Regions from separate parts of the Heyndrickxia sp. NPDC080065 genome, predicted to be linked through region 2. Evidence: a T-box and tRNA genes for the amino acid it is inferred to sense, from the RefSeq annotation. Region 2 holds a T-box; the other regions hold tRNA genes.

Region 1 (2,231 bases), on a different contig from region 2:
AAAACGAAAAGTGGAGGGCGCTTGCTAATCGGCGAAACTCGCTGGAGGGCTGACGAGGAAGGTTGTATTTCAAACCTTCCACGGCAGACTGAAGCGACGCGAGCCGATAGCGCCCGGAACTAGACAAATAGATTCAAGGTTTATGAACCGTTATTTCTCCTATATCTAGTTTTGAGGGAACAATCCCTTAACTAAATACAAGTCTGGTAACTATGGCGAGAAGGTCACACCCGTTCCCATCCCGAACACGGAAGTTAAGCTTCTCAGCGCCGATGGTAGTTGGGGGCTCTCCCCCTGCAAGAGTAGGACGTTGCCAGGCTACGCCCCTATTGGGGCTATTATTTTGTCTGATTATATAGATTGGCCCGTTGGTCAAGCGGTTAAGACACCGCCCTTTCACGGCGGTAACACGGGTTCGAATCCCGTACGGGTCACCATTTTATTACATAAATTCATTTGTTGGAGGATTAGCTCAGCTGGGAGAGCACCTGCCTTACAAGCAGGGGGTCGGCGGTTCGATCCCGTCATCCTCCACCATTCATTTTATTTTTTATTACGAGCCATTAGCTCAGTTGGTAGAGCACGATCGAGTAAGCTGCGGAGCAAAACATCAGCGTACCAATCGAGCCGCATCTTGAATAAGCCTCCTGAGATTGGGACGTCGTAGATGCACAAAGTTAGGTAGATTTTTAAATAATAAATATTATCTTATTACGAGCCATTAGCTCAGTTGGTAGAGCATCTGACTTTTAATCAGAGGGTCGAAGGTTCGAGTCCTTCATGGCTCATAAAAGTTTTCTTAAGTAAAAAAACTTGCTATAATTGCGGAAGTAGTTCAGTGGTAGAACACCACCTTGCCAAGGTGGGGGTCGCGGGTTCGAATCCCGTCTTCCGCTCCAGATACCCTTGCCGGGGTGGCGGAACTGGCAGACGCACAGGACTTAAAATCCTGCGGTAGGTGACTACCGTACCGGTTCGATTCCGGTCCTCGGCACCAACGTTTTTCAATATTATGCGCCCGTAGCTCAATTGGATAGAGCGTTTGACTACGGATCAAAAGGTTAGGGGTTCGACTCCTCTCGGGCGCGCCATATTTTTCGGGAAGTAGCTCAGCTTGGTAGAGCACATGGTTTGGGACCATGGGGTCGCAGGTTCGAATCCTGTCTTCCCGACCAGTTCTAGTTTATATAGTATTATGGGGCCTTAGCTCAGCTGGGAGAGCGCCTGCTTTGCACGCAGGAGGTCAGCGGTTCGATCCCGCTAGGCTCCATTTTTAAAATCATGGCGGTGTAGCTCAGCTGGCTAGAGCGTACGGTTCATACCCGTAAGGTCGGGGGTTCGATCCCCTCCGCCGCTATCTTAATTAATATGATAATGGACCCTTAGCTCAGCTGGTTAGAGCAGACGGCTCATAACCGTCCGGTCGTAGGTTCGAGTCCTACAGGGTCCATTTAAAACGGAGGAATACCCAAGTCTGGCTGAAGGGATCGGTCTTGAAAACCGACAGGCGGGTTAAACCGCGCGGGGGTTCGAATCCCTCTTCCTCCGCCATATAATAATGGTCCGGTAGTTCAGCTGGTTAGAATGCCTGCCTGTCACGCAGGAGGTCGCGGGTTCGAGTCCCGTCCGGACCGCCATTAAACTAAAAAATTATATAGCTTAATAAGATGGAGGGGTAGCGAAGTGGCTAAACGCGGCGGACTGTAAATCCGCTCCCTCAGGGTTCGGCGGTTCGAATCCGTCCCCCTCCACCATTTTAGGGGTATAGTTTAATGGTAAAACGAAGGTCTCCAAAACCTTTGATGTGGGTTCGATTCCTACTACCCCTGCCAATATAATATTAAACATGCGGGTGTAGTTTAGTGGTAAAACTACAGCCTTCCAAGCTGTTGTCGTGGGTTCGATTCCCATCACCCGCTCCAAATTACATAAAGGGCCTATAGCTCAGCTGGTTAGAGCGCACGCCTGATAAGCGTGAGGTCGATGGTTCGAGTCCATTTAGGCCCATTAATAAAATATACGTTTCTAAACTAGCTATTTTTATTTAGCTAGTTTTTTATTGTTTAACGAAACAGTTTACTTCTAGCGGCAGCGGAAAATCCCACAAGGTTAAAAACTAGCCACTGAGGAAAGTATGATTTATTATTTTCTTCTCAATGAATATATAGTTCTACTTTGGTTACTAGGGGATTATTTCATTTAGAAGGGAACATTATTTCGGAATTGTGGAC
Region 2 (2,231 bases):
ATCCCTATTCTCTGGTGCATTAATTGTTAAAAAATAGCGTATAGAATCCGGATGGTATGTTTTAAGTATATCTGGCACCCAAACAGCCCAGTTCTTACTTGTAGAGAGCTTCCTTTTTTCTAAAGTTAAATATTCATTGGAAACGATATGTTTCGGTAATGCTTTATTATTAATACCCATCAAGATTGCTGGCCAAATTATTGTATGAAATGGGATGTTATCTTTTCCGTGTACATAGTAAGTAACTGTATTCTCATTCCAAAACGGAGAATCATCAATAAGATTGTTTTTTGCCCAAAGTTTACTTGCAGAAAGATAACCAGATACAGCTTCAATCCAGACATATATCTTTTTATCTTCATATCCCTTAACAGGGACATTAACACCTAAAGGTAAATCCCGAGAGGCTGCCCGATCATGAAGACCTTCTTGCAAGTATCTTTTTGTCAGTTGAATAGCATTCTCTCGCCATGTATGGTTGTCTTCTGTAGTAGCTACGTAGTTTACAAGCTTTTCATGAAATCTGCTTAATAAGAAATAAAAATGCTCTGTATTTTTTATAACAGGAATGGTACCGCAAATTTTACAAGTTCTTTCAAGCAAATCCAGCGGATCTAATATTGTTGAGCAATGATCACATTGGTCACCTCGTGAAGGATTGCCGCATTTAGGACAAATTCCTTCTACGTAACGATCAGGAAGAAATTGTGTACAGCTTGGGCAATAGGTTTGTTCGACCTCTTTTTTATCTATGAAGCCTTTTTCAAGTAAATCCAGAAATATTTGTTGAACAATTTCATGGTGATGGTTAGAGTCTGTCCTTGTATAGCAATCGAATGAAAACCCAAGCTTTGAAAAGGAATCCTCGAATTCTTCGTGATAACAATCAGCAATTTCTTTAGGTAAAACATTTTCCTCTTTTGCACGTATAGCAATTGGAGTTCCATTGCAGTCGCTCCCTGAAACATAAAGTACATTTTTTCCTGTTAATCGGTAATATCGCGCTAAAATATCTCCCGGTAATAAACTTGCAACATGCCCTATATGTAAAGAGCCGTTTGCATAAGGCCATGCACCGCCAATAAAAACATTCATCTTTGTTTCCTCCTTTTTTAATAACCTGGCTTTGTTAATAAATATGTTAGATAAAATTACTTGTAGGATTTGTGTAAAGCCGAAGTATATCTAGCTGAACCCATCCCTACAAGCTTTTTCAGATATAAAAGCATTGATTTGGAAAGCCAATCAAATAAAAAAGCCCCGCCCTTATCTTGGAAAAGATAAGGACGAGGCTTGGATCCTCGTGGTACCACCTTAATTCACTAATAGCTCACACCATTAGTCTCTACAAGTACGGAGAAAAGTACATTTCCTCTTATACTGTGGCTTTTGTAACAAGTACCAACACTTGTCGTAACCTACTAGTATGAAAAAATACGTTCAGCACGAAGCTCAGAGGCCATTTTCAAATGAGTCGTTTTGCTTCTTTTCAGCTACCGAAGCTCTCTGCAGAAAACATCGTCATTTTACTTTCCCTCATCATAGCTTTTATTAAGGTGAAATTAATGGAATTATATCTAAAATATTTTTAAAAGTAAAGACAAAAAGTTTGAAAAATTCTATATGGTACATAAAACAGGATAATTCAATAAATAGAACGAATAAGAGATATTATCCTTTTTGTCAAAGCGGAGGGAATGAAAAATGAATAAACAAAGCATCCAAAATAAAAAAGCGTGGGAATATCGCGCATACGAATTCTGGAATAAAAGTTTCGGTTCTCCAAAGGAAAAATCCGCTCAACTATTAAAAAATCCACAATCATATCTTAAAAAACATAAACAATATTTTGAACATATTGAAGGAAAGAAGATCGCTAATCTTTGTGGTTCGAACGGAAGAAAAGCAGTTCCATTGGCATTATTAGGAGCTGAAGTAACAGTATTTGACATTTCGGAAGAAAATAAAAAATATGCTTTAGAATTAGCAGAATTTGCAAATGCCTCAATCAACTATATTGTTTCTGATATTTATGATATAGACATCAGAAAGTTTGGAGGATATTTTGACATTCTTTATTTAGAAGGGGGAATATTACATTATTTTAATGATATAGATAAACTAATGACTATTCTCTATTCATTATTAAAAGATGGTGGACAAATGGTTTTAAGTGATTTCCATCCTCTTAGGAAATGTTTTACAGAGAGCGAGGATGTCAATTATTTTGA
Region 3 (2,231 bases), on a different contig from region 2:
AACTGTTTAGCAGACGAATAAAATGAAAGGGGGTTAATATTATTTAGTTTTTCAGTATAACTAAACAATATAGTTTTCTTTTTATTTCTAGCCCTATCTACAGCAACTTTATATTCAGTTTCAATATTCGACTGTTTAATACGTGTCAAAATAATCTCCCCCAAAAAACAAACGTACGATTAAATAATCTTCTAAAATTTATATGCTTATTAATAATATCCAACCTTTAAGATACACCTCTAAATGGATTGCGTCAATGAACATAACTTATTAAACACTTATCTACCTTATTATATATTAACTTCAAAAAAAAATTCAGTAATATATATTCTATGTATAACATGGTAACATTTTGTTTTCTTGATGGTCTCTATTTATTCTTTAAAGGCCATGGAACGAACTTCATTTACCGTATTAGATACTTTTTGCTCTAGTCGGGTAATGAAACGGTTTTTCTCTTACCGTACAAGATTCTTTTTGTTCTATTTGGTTAATAAAAAAGTTATCCAAAAGCGAGAATTTTTTTATTTCCTGAACGAAAAAAAGTAGTTTAAAAGATTCTGCTAGAGAAAACTTTTAAACTACTTAAAAAGAAATACGATCTACAAAAATATGACCCGTACGGGATTCGAACCCGTGTTACCGCCGTGAAAGGGCGGTGTCTTAACCGCTTGACCAACGGGCCGTTAATGGCGGAGAAGGAGGGATTTGAACCCTCGCGCCGGTTACCCGACCTACACCCTTAGCAGGGGCGCCTCTTCAGCCACTTGAGTACTTCTCCAAATAAAAATGGCTCCGCAGGTAGGATTCGAACCTACGACCGATCGGTTAACAGCCGATAGCTCTACCACTGAGCTACTGCGGAATAAAATGGGAATATATTAATCTAATGGGCCTAAATGGACTCGAACCATCGACCTCACGCTTATCAGGCGTGCGCTCTAACCAGCTGAGCTATAGGCCCATGTAAATATGGAGCGGGTGATGGGAATCGAACCCACGACAACAGCTTGGAAGGCTGTAGTTTTACCACTAAACTACACCCGCTTTATATTATGGGGCGACTAGTGGGAATCGAACCCACGAGTGTCGGAGCCACAATCCGATGCGTTAACCACTTCGCCATAGCCGCCATGTTGTATCATTTAAGCATGGATGTGCACCATAATACTTTTAAATGGTGGCTCGGGACGGAATCGAACCGCCGACACATGGATTTTCAGTCCATTGCTCTACCGACTGAGCTACCGAGCCATATAATGTATAATTCCTATATTCAATTATAGTTCGCCATCGTCCCAATCTTAGGATGATAAATGGCGGTCCGGACGGGACTCGAACCCGCGACCTCCTGCGTGACAGGCAGGCATTCTAACCAACTGAACTACCGGACCAAAAATTTTTCAAGTAAGTTTTAAAATAACTTACATAATTGCGGAGGCAGGATTTGAACCTGCGACCTTCGGGTTATGAGCCCGACGAGCTACCAGACTGCTCCACCCCGCGACGATATTAAATGAATTCTTTTATGGCGGAGGAAGAGGGATTCGAACCCCCGCGCGGTTTAACCCGCCTGTCGGTTTTCAAGACCGATCCCTTCAGCCAGACTTGGGTATTCCTCCAGATAAATATGGTGGACCTTGTAGGACTCGAACCTACGACCGGACGGTTATGAGCCGTCTGCTCTAACCAGCTGAGCTAAAGGTCCTCTATGGTAGCGGCGGAGGGGATCGAACCCACGACCTTACGGGTATGAACCGTACGCTCTAGCCAGCTGAGCTACGCCGCCATTATCATAACATTTTAAATTGGTGGAGCCTAGCGGGATCGAACCGCTGACCTCCTGCGTGCAAAGCAGGCGCTCTCCCAGCTGAGCTAAGGCCCCAAAGTGTGTAATGGTCGGGAAGACAGGATTCGAACCTGCGACCCCATGGTCCCAAACCATGTGCTCTACCAAGCTGAGCTACTTCCCGGAATATATGGCGCGCCCGAGAGGAGTCGAACCCCTAACCTTTTGATCCGTAGTCAAACGCTCTATCCAATTGAGCTACGGGCGCTTATTATCGAAAAAAATGGTGCCGAGGACCGGAATCGAACCGGTACGGTAGTCACCTACCGCAGGATTTTAAGTCCTGTGCGTCTGCCAGTTCCGCCACCCCGGCAAGGGTATCTGGAGCGGAAGACGGGATTCGAACCCGCGACCCCCACCTTGGCAAGGTGGTGTTCTACCA

What was found. The T-box of region 2 lies ahead of metG (methionine--tRNA ligase). A T-box ahead of a tRNA ligase gene usually reads a tRNA of that ligase, here a tRNA-Met.
Region 1: it has a tRNA-Met gene. The T-box ahead of metG (methionine--tRNA ligase) is inferred to sense a tRNA for this amino acid. The anticodon was not compared.
Region 3: it has a tRNA-Met gene. The T-box ahead of metG (methionine--tRNA ligase) is inferred to sense a tRNA for this amino acid. The anticodon was not compared.

Annotation. Positions count from the first base shown of each region.
Region 1 covers NZ_JBNNWS010000001.1:461,609-463,839, reverse strand. Annotated here, with positions in the region: partial or broken rRNA gene ACQKP0_RS02195 (23S ribosomal RNA) at 1-1, shown strand, start outside; rRNA gene rrf (5S ribosomal RNA) at 203-319, shown strand; tRNA gene ACQKP0_RS02185 (tRNA-Glu) at 363-437, shown strand; tRNA gene ACQKP0_RS02180 (tRNA-Val) at 462-537, shown strand; tRNA gene ACQKP0_RS02175 (tRNA-Lys) at 716-788, shown strand; tRNA gene ACQKP0_RS02170 (tRNA-Gly) at 825-899, shown strand; tRNA gene ACQKP0_RS02165 (tRNA-Leu) at 909-997, shown strand; tRNA gene ACQKP0_RS02160 (tRNA-Arg) at 1,015-1,091, shown strand; tRNA gene ACQKP0_RS02155 (tRNA-Pro) at 1,099-1,175, shown strand; tRNA gene ACQKP0_RS02150 (tRNA-Ala) at 1,198-1,270, shown strand; tRNA gene ACQKP0_RS02145 (tRNA-Met) at 1,284-1,357, shown strand; tRNA gene ACQKP0_RS02140 (tRNA-Ile) at 1,377-1,450, shown strand; tRNA gene ACQKP0_RS02135 (tRNA-Ser) at 1,459-1,551, shown strand; tRNA gene ACQKP0_RS02130 (tRNA-Asp) at 1,561-1,637, shown strand; tRNA gene ACQKP0_RS02125 (tRNA-Tyr) at 1,670-1,754, shown strand; tRNA gene ACQKP0_RS02120 (tRNA-Trp) at 1,759-1,832, shown strand; tRNA gene ACQKP0_RS02115 (tRNA-Gly) at 1,849-1,922, shown strand; tRNA gene ACQKP0_RS02110 (tRNA-Ile) at 1,934-2,007, shown strand.
Region 2 covers NZ_JBNNWS010000023.1:9,152-11,382, forward strand. Annotated here, with positions in the region: gene metG (methionine--tRNA ligase) at 1-1,134, opposite strand, end outside; T-box leader at 1,280-1,552, opposite strand; gene ACQKP0_RS21980 (class I SAM-dependent methyltransferase) at 1,705-2,231, shown strand, end outside.
Region 3 covers NZ_JBNNWS010000014.1:544-2,774, reverse strand. Annotated here, with positions in the region: gene ACQKP0_RS17140 (isochorismate synthase) at 1-149, opposite strand, end outside; tRNA gene ACQKP0_RS17135 (tRNA-Glu) at 614-685, opposite strand; tRNA gene ACQKP0_RS17130 (tRNA-Ser) at 691-781, opposite strand; tRNA gene ACQKP0_RS17125 (tRNA-Asn) at 791-865, opposite strand; tRNA gene ACQKP0_RS17120 (tRNA-Ile) at 891-964, opposite strand; tRNA gene ACQKP0_RS17115 (tRNA-Gly) at 974-1,047, opposite strand; tRNA gene ACQKP0_RS17110 (tRNA-His) at 1,057-1,132, opposite strand; tRNA gene ACQKP0_RS17105 (tRNA-Phe) at 1,179-1,254, opposite strand; tRNA gene ACQKP0_RS17100 (tRNA-Asp) at 1,318-1,394, opposite strand; tRNA gene ACQKP0_RS17095 (tRNA-Met) at 1,433-1,506, opposite strand; tRNA gene ACQKP0_RS17090 (tRNA-Ser) at 1,530-1,622, opposite strand; tRNA gene ACQKP0_RS17085 (tRNA-Ile) at 1,632-1,708, opposite strand; tRNA gene ACQKP0_RS17080 (tRNA-Met) at 1,713-1,789, opposite strand; tRNA gene ACQKP0_RS17075 (tRNA-Ala) at 1,810-1,885, opposite strand; tRNA gene ACQKP0_RS17070 (tRNA-Pro) at 1,897-1,973, opposite strand; tRNA gene ACQKP0_RS17065 (tRNA-Arg) at 1,981-2,057, opposite strand; tRNA gene ACQKP0_RS17060 (tRNA-Leu) at 2,074-2,162, opposite strand; tRNA gene ACQKP0_RS17055 (tRNA-Gly) at 2,172-2,231, opposite strand, start outside.